2 regions of the Sinomonas sp. G460-2 genome follow, and region 2 is predicted to be linked to the other one. Evidence: predicted binding sites of a transcription regulator. Region 2 holds the regulator's gene; the other holds the start of a gene.
What was found. The regulator Rex, encoded in region 2, represses fermentation and respiration genes when NADH is low (regulators of the CRP and FNR family bind a similar motif). The targets are predictions, from matches to a motif close to CTTGTGAANNNNTTCACAAG.

Region 1: ACLN58_RS03770 (glyceraldehyde-3-phosphate dehydrogenase) is a predicted target of Rex. The motif match lies at 2,838-2,857, and genes of this name have one in related genera.

The regions. Positions count from the first base shown of each region.
Region 1 covers NZ_JBKZWT010000017.1:17,125-21,213, forward strand. The annotation lists tRNA gene ACLN58_RS03755 (tRNA-His) at 106-178, shown strand; gene def (peptide deformylase) at 276-848, shown strand; gene ACLN58_RS03765 (hypothetical protein) at 916-1,116, opposite strand; gene ACLN58_RS03770 (glyceraldehyde-3-phosphate dehydrogenase) at 1,146-2,663, opposite strand; RNA gene rnpB (RNase P RNA component class A) at 2,905-3,295, opposite strand; gene ACLN58_RS03780 (YaaA family protein) at 3,352-4,089, shown strand, end outside.
Region 2 covers NZ_JBKZWT010000126.1:1,084-9,603, forward strand. The annotation lists gene ACLN58_RS12610 (cytochrome c biogenesis CcdA family protein) at 1-182, opposite strand, end outside; gene ACLN58_RS12615 (TlpA family protein disulfide reductase) at 184-804, opposite strand; gene ACLN58_RS12620 (histidine phosphatase family protein) at 805-1,473, opposite strand; gene ACLN58_RS12625 (YceI family protein) at 1,720-2,268, shown strand; gene ACLN58_RS12630 (hypothetical protein) at 2,527-3,438, shown strand; gene ACLN58_RS12635 (hypothetical protein) at 3,500-4,114, shown strand; gene ACLN58_RS12640 (redox-sensing transcriptional repressor Rex) at 4,118-4,840, opposite strand; gene ACLN58_RS12645 (glutaredoxin family protein) at 4,959-5,213, opposite strand; gene ACLN58_RS12650 (HAD family hydrolase) at 5,263-6,072, shown strand; gene ACLN58_RS12655 (30S ribosomal protein bS22) at 6,179-6,277, opposite strand; gene ACLN58_RS12660 (helix-turn-helix domain-containing protein) at 6,454-6,666, opposite strand; gene ACLN58_RS12665 (3-deoxy-7-phosphoheptulonate synthase) at 6,803-7,942, opposite strand; partial or broken gene ACLN58_RS12670 (acetylxylan esterase) at 8,184-8,520, opposite strand, start outside.

The DNA of each region.
Region 1 (4,089 bases), on a different contig from region 2:
GGAATCCCCCGAAAATGGCAAAAGCACCCGTGAACAGCAGGTAGACTAGTCGTCGTTGCCGTTGCAGCATGGAGGGGTAACCCTTCGTACTTTGGCGGTTGCGTGGTGGGTATAGCTCAGTCGGCAGAGCGTCTGGTTGTGGTCCAGAAGGTCGCGGGTTCAACCCCCGTTACTCACCCCGAAGTCGGGACTATCCCGCATGAGAGGCCGCACGGTTCGCCGTGCGGCCTCTCGCGTTGAGGCCCCGACGGATCCGCACGAAGTTGAGGGAACACATGACTGTCCATCCCGTGACCATCTGGGGCGAGCCCGTCCTGCACCGGCGGGCTGCCGAGGTCACCGAGTTCGACGGCGCGCTCCGCGAGCTCATCGCCGACATGCACGAGACGAATGACGCCGCGAACGGCGTGGGGCTCGCTGCCCCGCAGATCGGCGTGGGCCTGCGCATCTTCGTGTACAAGTTCGAGAACGACGACGACGTGCCTCCCCGGGGCGCCCTCGTGAACCCGCGCCTCACGCTCTCGAAGGTCCCGGGCACGGCCCCCGACCCCGAGGAGGACGAAGAGGGCTGCCTCTCCTTCCCCGGCGAGAGCTACCCGCTCAGGCGCGCCGATTGGGCCCGCGTCGAGGGCTTCGACGGAGACGGCTCCCGCATCGACTTCGTCGCGACCGGCTGGTTCGCGCGCGTCATGCAGCACGAGTACGACCACCTCGACGGCAAGCTCTACGTCGACAAGCTGCCCGAGCGCTACGCCCGCAAGGCGAAGAAGGCCGCCAAGCAGCACGGCTGGGGCGTCCCGGGCCTGACCTGGATGCCGGGAGTCGACCCCGACCCGTTCGGTCACTGACCAACCCCATCACCACGACGAAGGGCGCCGCACCCAGTGCGGCGCCCTTCGCTGTCGGTTGGGCTTGTTACTGTTCCTTGGTCACCCGGAGGAGATCCTCCTCGGCGATGCGCAGCAGGTCCTCGAGCTGCGAGACCCGCGAGGGGGTCACCTCGCCGGCCTCGAGCTTGGCCCTCGCATGGTCCAGGAGGAGCCGCGCCTGTTTGGCGTTCGCCTTGGCCACGTCGAGTGCGTGTTCGAGGGTGCTCTCGTGCTCAGTCGCTTCCATAGCTTGCATCTTGCTCCGCGAGTCTGGGGTTATCCAGTGACCTCACCGATTGTTGCCAAAAGGTCATCGGCCCCCACAAGAGCCTCGGACTGGGCCCGGGACGGCGCCTCCGACCGAGCCGGGAAGAACGGCGCGTTGACCCCCGCCATCTCCTCAAGCACGCGGACCACCTGGCAGCTGTAGCCGAACTCGTTGTCATACCAGACGTAGAGGACCAGGTTCCGGGCCGTGCTGATCGTGGCGAGACCGTCCACGATGCCTGCGCGGCGCGAGCCGACAAAGTCGGTCGAGACGACCTCCGGCGAGGCGATGTAGTCGATCTGCTTGCGCAGATCCGAGTGCAGCGACATGTCGCGCAGGTAGGCGTTGACCTCGTCCTTCGGGGCCTCGCGCTCGAGGTTCAGGTTGAGGATGGCCATCGAGACGTCCGGGGTGGGGACGCGGATCGCGTTGCCGGTGAGCTTGCCCGCCAACTCGGGAAGGGCCTTGGCGACGGCCTTCGCGGCGCCGGTCTCGGTCAGGACCATGTTGAGCGCGGCAGAGCGGCCGCGGCGATCGCCCTTGTGGAAGTTGTCGGTGAGGTTCTGGTCGTTCGTGAACGAGTGGACCGTCTCGACGTGCCCGTGGACCACGCCGTACTTGTCGTTGATCGCCTTGAGCACGGGCGTGATGGCGTTGGTCGTGCACGAGGCGGCGGTGACGATGCGGTCCTCGGCGGTGATGTCGCCGTGGTTGATGCCGTGGACGATGTTGGGCAGGCCCCCCTTGCCGGGCGCGGTGAGCAGGACGCGCGAGACCCCCCTGCTCTCGAGGTGCTGCGAGAGGCCCGCCTCGTCGCGCCACCGGCCGGTGTTGTCCACGACGATTGCGTCCCGGATCCCGTACTGGGTGTAGTCGACGGTCGCGGGGTTGTCCGAGTAGATGACCTGGATGAGCGTGCCGTTGGCGAGGATCGTGTTGTTGACCTCGTCCACCGTGATGGTCCCCTCGAACGGGCCGTGGACCGAGTCTCGGCGCAAGAGGCTCGCCCGCTTGACGAGGTCCCTGTCCGAGCCCTTGCGCACCACGATCGCGCGGAGGCGCAGGCCGTGGCCGCCGCCCGCGTGCTCGATGAGGATGCGGGCCACGAGACGGCCAATCCTGCCGAAGCCGTAGAGCACCACGTCCGTGCTGGGGCGCGGATCCGCCCCGCGCTGGCCCACGAGACCGGAGAGCTCGCCGCGCAGGAAATCCTCGAGCGTGCGGTCTGCCCCCTCCGCGCGGAACTTCTCGTTGAGGCGGGCGAGGTCGATCGACGCGGCACCGAGCTCGAGGGAGACGAGGGCCCGCAGGATGGGGAGGGTCTCCTCGAGGTCGAGCTCCTCGCTGTCGATCTGTCGGGCCCAGCGGTGGGCCTTGAGGAGGCCGACCACGGACTGGTTGATAAGGCTGCGGCCGTGGACCGAGGTCACGACGTTGTTCTCGCGGTAGAGGCGCCCAATCAGCGGAATCATCTCTTCCGCCGCGGCCTCCCGGCCGATCCACGTAGCGAGGGCGGTATCCGTCATGCTCACACAGGTGCCTTTCTCTGCAGTGTCGCGCACGCCGTCGTGCGCTGTCCGCGCGCCGGGTGCCAGCGCAGGGCGCGAAAAAAGCCGGTTCTGCGATCGCAGAGCCGGCTCCTGAACATCCACGTTCACCCCCAATTCTACGGGCGGGGGTGGGCCCGGCGGCGGGCGAGCGCTGTGAAGTCACTCACAGACTCTCGGTTCGCGGCCCGCTCTGAGAGGCCTCAGTGGGTCCCCGGAGGGGATGGGACAACCGATACGCCGGGTTCTGTTCTCCCCCGCTGTTGCCAGCGAGGAAGCGACGGCCATCCATCTCGGGGCGCCGTTGCCGGCACCCTCCAGCGGCCTACCCGGGCACTCGGGCGAGCAGCCCTCAATCGCGCCCTGTCTGGCCTTGCTCCGAGTGGGGTTTACCGAGCCTCCCCGGTCACCCGGGGAGCTGGTGGTCTCTTACACCACCGTTTCACCCTTACCGCCGCGCCGTGCCTCACGGCGCGATGCGCGGCGGCGGTCTGTTTTCTGTGGCACTGTCCTGCGGGTTGCCCCGAGTGGGCGTTACCCACCACCCTGCTCTGCGGAGCCCGGACGTTCCTCGAGCCACTTGCGTGGCGCGCGGCCGTCTGGCTGTCCCATCCGCCTCCCAGTGTACCGGGGCGGCGGGGCCTATCCGGGCGGATAGGATTCCGTGGTGCTCATCCTGCTCCCGCCCTCCGAGGGCAAGACTCCCGCCGGCCGCGGCGCCGCCGTCGACCTCGCCGCCTTGAGCTTCCCCGGCCTTGCGGGGGCGCGCCGCGAGGTCATGGAGCGCCTCGCAGAGGTGAGCGGGCGCCACGACGCGCTCGAAGCGCTTGGCGTGGGTGCCTCCCTCGCGGACGACGTCGACCGGAACCGGCGGCTCCACACCGAACCGGCGGCGCCCGCGCACCGCGTGTACTCGGGGGTCCTGTACGAGGCGCTCGGCTATGCATCGCTCACGCCGACGCAGCGACGGAAGGCGGACGAGTGGATCGTCGTCGTCTCGGCGCTGTGGGGCGCGGTCGGCTTCGCGGACACCGTGCCCGCCTACCGGCTCTCGATGTCGACGGCTCTGCCCGGGCTCGGGCGACTCGCCTCGTACTGGAAGCCCCTCCTTCGAGACGCCCTCGCCGAGCGCGCGTCCGAGGGTCTCGTGGTCGATTGCCGCTCGAGCACGTACGCCGCGGCCTACGCGCCGCCCGCCGAGCGCACCGTGACCGTCGAGGTCCTGACCGAGCGGAACGGCAAGCGGACGGTGGTGAGCCACTTCGCGAAGCACCATCGGGGCGAGTTTGTGCGGCACCTGCTCACCCGGAGGGGCAAGGCGCCGGCCACGCCCACGGCTCTGCTCGCCGCCGCGAGCGAGCACTGGAACGCCGAGCTGACCGGGGGCACGGCCCGCAGGCCGCAC
Region 2 (8,520 bases):
CGGCCGCGCTTCTGCTTCTCGAGGTCCACGCCCGTGAGGCCCGTGACGTAGCCGAGGTAGCCCGGGACGAGCGGAAGGACGCACGGCGAGAGGAACGAGACGAGCCCGGCCAGGAGGCACACGGGCACCGCGAGCAGGAGGGAACCGTTGAGGACGGCGTCGCTGAAGGTGTTCGCGCCCACGCTACTCGGCCGCCGCCGTGTCGATGAGGGCCTTGAGTGTGCTCTTGTCGAGCTCGCCGAGGACCCGTGCGGAGACGCGGCCCTGCTTGTCGAGCACGAGGGTCGTGGGGACGGCGCCCGGCGGGACCATGCCGGAGACCGCGAGGAGCACGCGGCCGTCCTGGTCGTTGAAGCTCGGGTACGTGATGCCGAAGTTCTGCTCGAAGGCGTCCGCGGTGCCCTTCTCGTCGCGCAGGTTCACGCCGTAGAACACCACACCCTTCGGCGAGTATTCGTCGTGGAGCTGCTTGAGGGACGGCGCCTCGACGCGGCACGGTGCGCACGCGGCGAACCAGAAGTTGAGCACCGTGACGTGGCCCGCGAAGGACGCCGAGTCCACGGACGTGCCGTCGTAGAGCGTGCCCTTGAACGAGACGGGCGGCTTGCGCGAATCCTTCGCGTATTCGGTCACGGAGCCGTCGCCGGCCACGTAGTTCTTGTTGTCGCCGGCGCGGGCCTGGGAGGCGAGCGGATCGCTCGCCGCGCACGCCGAGAGGCCCACGGCGGTGAGTGCGGCCGCGGGAAGCGCGAGGGCGGCGAGGGCCAGGACGCCGCGACGCGTGGGATGTGCTGCGTCCGCCATTCAGGCCCCCGGGGTCGTCGCGGCACCCGGGAGCAGGGCGGCGGCGGGCTCGGTGTAACGGACGGAGATGACGGCACCGGTCGCGGAATCGACGGTGAGGCTTGTGAGCGAGGCGAGCGTGCACTCGCGCTTGCGCGGGTCGTGCCACAGGGCGCGGCCCTCCGACTTGAGGCGGGCCGTCCAGATGGGCAGCTGGTGCGCCACGAGGATGGCCTCCGCACCGTCTCCCCCGCGTTCGACGGCGGTGCGCGCCGCATCGGCGACCGCGGCCAGGACGCGGGCCGCCTGGGCCTCGTAGGGCTCGCCCCACGACGGCCGGAAGGGGTTGACGAGGTAGGGCCAGTGGCGGGGCCTCGCGAGTTCGCGCGGGCTCACGTGGAGGCCTTCGAAGTGGTTCTCCGCCTCGATGATGCGCGCCTCGGTCGCGATCTCGAGCCCGAGGGCGGCGGCTGTCGGGGCCGCGGTCTCCTGGGCCCGCGTGAGAGGCGAGGCCGCGAGCAGGACGATCCGGCCGCCGTCGTGCGCCTGCTGCGCGAAGTGCTCGGCGACGCACGCCGCCATCTGCCGGCCGCGCTCGGAGAGGTGGAACTCCGGGAGCCGGCCGTACAGCACGCCGGTCGGGTTATGCACCTCGCCGTGACGCAGCAGATGGACGGTGGAAGAAGGCATGGCATCCAGTTTCTCAAATGTGGGAGGCCGCGGCGAAATCGTCCGGACGGGAAGGAACGTGGCCTCCGCTTCATCATTCTACGGTCAGTAGAACTACAGGCCGATCCCGAGAGTTCCCTGTGAATTCCACCACAGGGGGTGGCGGAAGATGCATTTGCATGGATAGCATGGACATGTTGGTTGACACTTCAATCATCTGAGTCTCCAACCCAAAAGCTCTAGCACGCCACCCTCAAGGAGATTGACATGACCGTTCCTTCCGGTATCACCACTGGCCTCTGGACCCTCGACATCGCCCACAGCGACATCGCGTTCACCGTCCGCCACGCGGGCATCAGCAAGGTCCGCGGCCGCTTCACCGAGGCGGCTGGCAGCGTCAACGTGGGCCACAGCCTCGCGGAGACCAAGGTCAACGCGTCCGTCAAGACTGCCTCGTTCGACTCGGGCGATGTCAACCGCGACGGCCACGTCAAGGGCGCCGACTTCTTCGACGTCGAGGAGTTCCCGGAGATGACGTTCGTCTCGACCGCGATTGAGCACAACGGCGAGTCCTACGACGTCACGGGCGACCTCACCATCAAGGGCGTCACCCAGCAGGTGACCATCGAGACCGAGTTCGGCGGCGTGGCCGTGGACCCGTTCGGCACGACCCGCGCCGGCCTCTCGGGCGAGACGACGATCTCCCGCAAGGAGTTCGGCCTCACGTGGAACGCCGTGCTCGAGACCGGCGGCGTTCTGGTGAGCGACAAGGTCGTCATCACGCTCGACCTCGCGTTCACGGCTCCCCAGGCCTGAGCCTGCTCTGCCCCGCTGCGGCGTCGGTCCGGGATTCCCGGGCCGGCGCCGCACGTTTATGACGGGGCTGCGTGCTCCGGTCCGCTTGTTCTTTCCCCATCGCTCTGAGCACGGCGTGTCGCGCCGAAACACGCGCTTTGTGGATCGAGAAATGGGGACGAAAGTTCCCAGCGTTTGCGAGGTCTGTGCCGGTAGGGTGAGGAATGGCGGGGACGGGACATCCAGGTCCGCTCCGCGGAGCCGACCGGAGGAAGCCAGATGAGCACGCCCCAACAGCCCGACGAGCCGCAGACGCCTGCGCCACATGAGCCGGAAGGTTCGCGCCCGGCGCCCCGGTACGGCCAGTACGCGCCCGGCCACGAGCCGCAGTCGGGGCAGCCTCAGCCAGGGCAGCCTCAGCCAGGGCAGTCTCAGTCGCCGCAGTACGGGCAGGCACCGCAGTACGGCCAGCAGCCTCAGCCGCCTCAGTACGGACAGGCTCCGCAGTACGGCCAGCAGCCTCAGCAGCCCCAGTACGGCCAGCCGCCTCAGTACGGACGGGCTCCGCAGTACGGCCAGCAGCCTCAGCAGCCCCAGTACGGTCAGGCTCCCCAGTACGGGCACGCTCCGCAGTACGGCCAAGCAGCCCAGTACAACCAGCCGGCCCAGTACGGCTCCGGCTACGGCGCGCCGGTGCCTAGCGCCGCGGCCCAGCAGTCGGGCGTCAACGTGGCCTTCTGGCTCCTCATCGCGACGGCGGCCGTCGAGGCGGTGCTCGCGATCTTCGGCCTCGCGATCAACAGCGCGGTCGACCTGCGGGCCATGTTCACCGAGCAGACGAGCAGCCGCTCGACGGCCATCACGTACGAACAGTTCCACCAGATCATCCTGACCGTCCTGTGGATCGTGTTTGTCGGCGCCCTCGTCAACGCCGCCGTCCTCGGGCTGTGCGCCGCGTTCCTGCGCCGCGGCCGCCGCTGGGCCCGGATCCTGGGAACGGTCTTCCTGTGCCTCTCGGTGCTGAGCGTCTTGAGCTCCGGATTGTTCGCGCTCATCACCATCGCCCTCGCGATCGTGACGATCATCATGCTCTTCCGCCCGACGGTGTCCGCGTACATCGCAGCGCACAACGCCTTCGCGAACCCCTACACCGAGCCGCCGCGGACGTTCGGCAACCCGTACGGGCAGTAATCCCCGCCGCAGCACCACCGATAGCACCCACAGGCACGAGTCCGTTTGAGAGGGACGCACCATGACTGACGGCTATTCCGGCCCCTGGCCGAGCCAGCTTCCGAGCGGCTCGTTCCCCGGCATGACCCCGCCGCCCGCAACGGTCCGCCGGCCGGCGACCGTCAAGGTCTCGTTCTGGCTCATCGTGGCCGCGGCGGTCGTCCCGCTGGTCCTGTTGCCGTTCACTCTCAACGTCGTGAGCGACTACGTCAACACGGTCCTCGCGCAGTCCGCGATCCAGTCGCGCCGGGCCCTCCCTCCGGGCTTCGCCCAGCAGTTCACGCAGATGATTGTCCCGTTCGCGTGGGTCGGCGGGTTCATCGGCCTCGCGGTTCAGGTGCTCCTGGCACTCGGCATCTGGACCGGGCGCAACTGGGTCCGGATCCTCCTGACCGTTCTGGTGGGGCTCAACGTGCTTGGCTCGCTGTCCGGGCTAGCGCTCGGACTCGCGGTGCGTGGCTTCGTCTCTGCTCCCGGCTACCTCGCGACGACCCCGTACGCGACGATGACCCCGCTCTACGGCGTGGGTCTCGCGATCTCCGCCGTGCAGGCCGTGGCGATCATCCTCGCGTGGCTCCCGACGTCGAACTTCTTCTTCGCGATGTCGAAGGCCGTCCGCTCCGGCTACCGGCGGTAGCGCCTACACGCCCTCGGCAGGTTCGCCGAGCGCGTTTTCCCCAGTCTGGCCGCCAGCCTCTCCACGCTGCGCGTGATACGCGAGGATCTGCAGTTCGGTGGCCATGTCCACCTTGCGCAGGGTCACCCCCGAAGGCACCTGCAGGATCGTCGGCGCGAAGCTCAGGATGCTGCGCACGCCGGCCGCGACCACGCGATCGCACGCGGCCTGCGCCGCGGACCCCGGGAGCGCGAGGACGGCCATGTTGGCGCGCGTGCGCCGGAAGATCGCCTCGAGATTCGCCGCGTCCGTCACGCGCAGCCACCCGACCTCGTTGCCGATGAGCTGCGGGTCCGTGTCGAGGAGTGCCACGACCTCGAAGCCGCGCGTCTCGAAGCCGCCGTACCGGGCGAGCGCGCGGCCCAGGTTGCCCGCTCCGACGATCGCGACGCGCCAGTCGCGCGTGAGCCCGAGCGCCGCGGAGAGATGCTGCAGGAGGTTCTCGACCTCGTACCCCACGCCGCGGGTCCCGTAGGAGCCCAGCTGCGACAGGTCCTTCCGAAGCGTCGCCGAGCTCACGCCGGAGGCCTCGGCGAGCTCCTCGGAGGAGACCCGCTCGACCGCCTCGGCGACGAAGCCGTTGAGCGCGCGGAGATAGATGGTCAGACGGGCGACGACGGCGCTCGGCAGCCGCTTGGCCGGCGGCACCGCGGGGGTATCGTCGGCTGACTTCGCTTGAGACGTCACGGCGCACCACTCTTCCCCGTCGGCGGCAGCCGCTTGGCGCACCGCTGGCTCATTCCGGCCCGACTCACTCTAGAACCGCCGCACCGCGCCGCCCAAAACTGCTGCTCCGCCAAACGGCTCAGCCCCGCGCCGCCGCCGCGACCGTCCGGCGCAGGCGCGCCTCATCGATCCGCCAGAAATCGCGCTGCACGCCGTCGACGAGCACCACCGGGACCTCCTCGGCGAAGCGCGCGGCGAGGTCGGCGTCGTCGTCCGTCAGGCGCTCAGTCCACTCAAGCCCGGCATCCGCGGCGACACGCGCCACGACTTCGCGGGCCGCCTCGCAGAGGTGGCACTCGCGCCGGGCGACCAGGACGATCTCGGGAGTGCGCATGCAACAACGGTAGCGCGGCCCATGGTGCGGGATTGACTAGACTCGGATCATGCCTGCCGAGAAGACCGTGCCTGTGCCGGCGCGACCACTCCCGCAGGCACGGCCCACCGAGGCCGCGTTCTTCGACGTCGACAACACGCTCATGCGCGGCGCAAGCCTGTTCCACGTGGGCCGCAAGATGTACGAACGCGGCGCGTTCACACTCCGCGAGGCCGCGGGCTTCGCGTGGAAGCAGTTCACGTTCCTGGTCCGCGGCGAGAGCCTGGACGACGTTGAATCCGTCAAGACCTCCGCGCTCTCGCTCGCGGCAGGGATTCGCGTCGAGGACATCGCGACCGTGGGCTACGAGGTGTACGACGAGATGATCGAGTCGCGCATTTGGCCCGGCGCCAAGGCGCTCGCCGAGCAGCACCTGCGCGTGGGGCGCCGCGTGTGGCTCGTCACGGCGACGCCGATAGAGGTCGCGTCCGTGATCGCCGAGCGGCTCGGGCTCACGGGGGCGCTCGGCACCGTCGGCGAGATCGAGGACGGCGCGTACACGGGACGGCTCGTGGGCGAGATCCTGCACGGCAAGGCCAAGGCGCACGCCGTCGCGGAGCTCGCAGAGCGCGAGGGCCTCGACCTCGGGCGCTGCTGGGCGTACTCGGACTCGCACAACGACATCCCGCTGCTGAGCCTCGTGGGGCACCCCGTCGCGATCAACCCGGACGCGAGGCTGCGGCATCACGCGAACGCGCACAACTGGCCCATCTACGATTTCCGTGCGGGCCGGCGGGCTGCGACGCTCGGTCTGAAGCTCGCGACCGTGGGCGGCGCCGTCTACGGCCTGTGGAGGAGCTACACGCGGTTCCGCCGCTAGCTGTCAGGTGCCGATCCGAGTTGGCGTACCCGAAACGACTCGAGGCCCGCTCCCCTGTGCAGGGAACGGGCCTCGGTGTACCGGCCTCGATGAGAGGCGGCGCCGACTACTTCTTGTTGCGGCGCTGGTGACGAGTCTTGCGAAGCAGCTTGCGGTGCTTCTTCTTGGCCATACGCTTGCGGCGCTTCTTGATAACCGAACCCACAGAAGTTCCTAACAGTAAGTGGTGCCCCCGGGCCGCTGGCCGGGCTCCCTCGGGGGCCGCTTGCAACCAACTGCTGGTGACGTGACGTAAAACGTTCCTGAACAGGATACAGCACTCAACGCGAGCGCCCGACCGGCCGAAAGTCCTACAAACCGACCCGGCACGGCCCGCGAGACTCAGGCGGTCTCGCTGTGACCATCGACGGCGGCGCGGCGCACGTACTCGTCGACAGCAGCCTCGGGCACGCGGTAGGAACGCCCGAAACGCACGGCGGGCATGTCGCCCGAGTGCACGAGTCGGTACACCGTCATTTTCGAGACGCGCATCATCTCCGCGACCTCGGCGACCGTGAGGAAGCGTGTGTTCGCGAACTCCCCCGAACCAGCCATCTTCAGTTCCTTGCTCGCCGTCGACGCAATCCCCATGAGGCCCGCTCGACGGCGTGACTGTTGCGTGCCCTCACTGTGCATGTGCTAGCTACTCTAGATGCTGGAGGGACTGTTGTGAAAGTGGTATTTGCCCTTGTCATGACGCAATTCCCCGCACGGACCGGCGGAGACGTGCCGCCTCCGCGAGCTGCTCGAGCACCTGAACCGTGACGTCCCATTCCATGCACGCGTCCGTGACCGACTGCCCGTAGACGAGCTGATCCCGGCCAGCGGCGTGGGCGGCGACGTCGAGGGGCTGGGCACCGCCCACGAGGAAGCTCTCGAGCATGACCCCGGCGATCGCCGAACCCGCCACACCGCCCGCCGCAATCTGGGCTCCGATCTCGAGCGCGACCTCCGCCTGGCGGTGATGGTTCTTGCCGCTGTTGGCGTGGCTCGCATCCACCACGAGGCGCGGATTGAGGCCCTTCGCCGCGAGCGTCGCGGAAGTCGAGGTGACGGACGCGGCGTCGTAATTCGGGCCGGACGCGCCGCCGCGCAGCACGAGGTGAGTGTCGGCGTTGCCGGAGGTTGAGACGAGCGCCGCGCGGCCGTCGTCGTCAATGCCGAGGAAGGCCTGCGCCGCGGCCGCGGCACCGCACGCGTCGATCGCGACCTGGAGCCCGCCGTCGGTCCCGTTCTTGAAGCCGACCGGCATGGAGAGGCCCGAAACCAGCTGACGGTGGATCTGGCTCTCCGCGGTGCGGGCCCCGATGGCTCCCCACGCGATCGCATCCGCCGTGTACTGCGGCGAGATCGGCTCGAGGAACTCCGTGGCCGTGGGCAGCCCGAGGCCGAGGACGCCGAGCAGCACCTCGCGCGCAGCGCGCAGGCCCGCGGCGATGTCATGCGTGCCGTCGAGGTGCGGGTCGTTGATGAGCCCCTTCCACCCGACCGTGGTGCGCGGCTTCTCGAAGTACGTGCGCATCACCACGAGGAGGTCGCCGCGGTGCTCGCGGGCGACGGCGGCGAGGCGGCGCGCGTACTCGAGCCCGGCTTCCGGATCGTGGATCGAGCACGGGCCGACGACGACGAGCAGGCGGTCGTCGACGCCGTCAAGCACGGCGCGGACCTCGTCGCGGCCGCGGGCCACGGTGGCCTCGGCCTCGGCCGTGAGCGGCAGCTCGGCGAGGAGCTCCGCGGGCGTGGGCAAGGGCGTGAACTCGGCGACGCGGAGGTTGCCGGTGCTGGACTTGAGGGCGGTGCTGGATTTGAGGGCGGTGCTGGACGCGTTCATGGGTTCCTGTCTTCCTCCCGACAGGACCCTAGCGTCAGAGCCTGCCTGGAACGGCGAAGGGCAGGGACCGTAGTCCCTGCCCCGTCGGCTCTGAAGGTTGGTATGCGCGAATCTACGCTTGGCCCTCCAGAGCCAACGCAAAATACGCATACCAACGCTTGATCATGCGAGAACACTACGGCATGAGCCCCCATTGGCCCAACCCTGCGAACGTGACGGCTCAACGGGAGGGGGTGGGCCCTCAGCTGAGCAGCTTGCGCAGCCACGCGAGCTGCCGCGCGACGTGGTGCTCTCCCCCGCCCTCGTGGTTGTTGAACGCGTACTCCTCGATCGACTTCTCGACCGGCGCCGGGGCATCGGCGCCGAACTGGTTGTACGTCGCGTAGACGGTCGACGGCGGGCACGTCGTGTCCCGCAGCGCGACCGAGAAGTAGGCCGGCACCCGCGCGGCGCGGCCCAGGTTGACCACGTCGAAGTACGGGAGCGTCGCGAAGGCCGCGTCGACGTGGTCGCGGTGGCGCACGAGGTACCGCTCGAGCTCGGGGTACGGGCCGGTCGTCGCGACGTCGAGCGCGCGC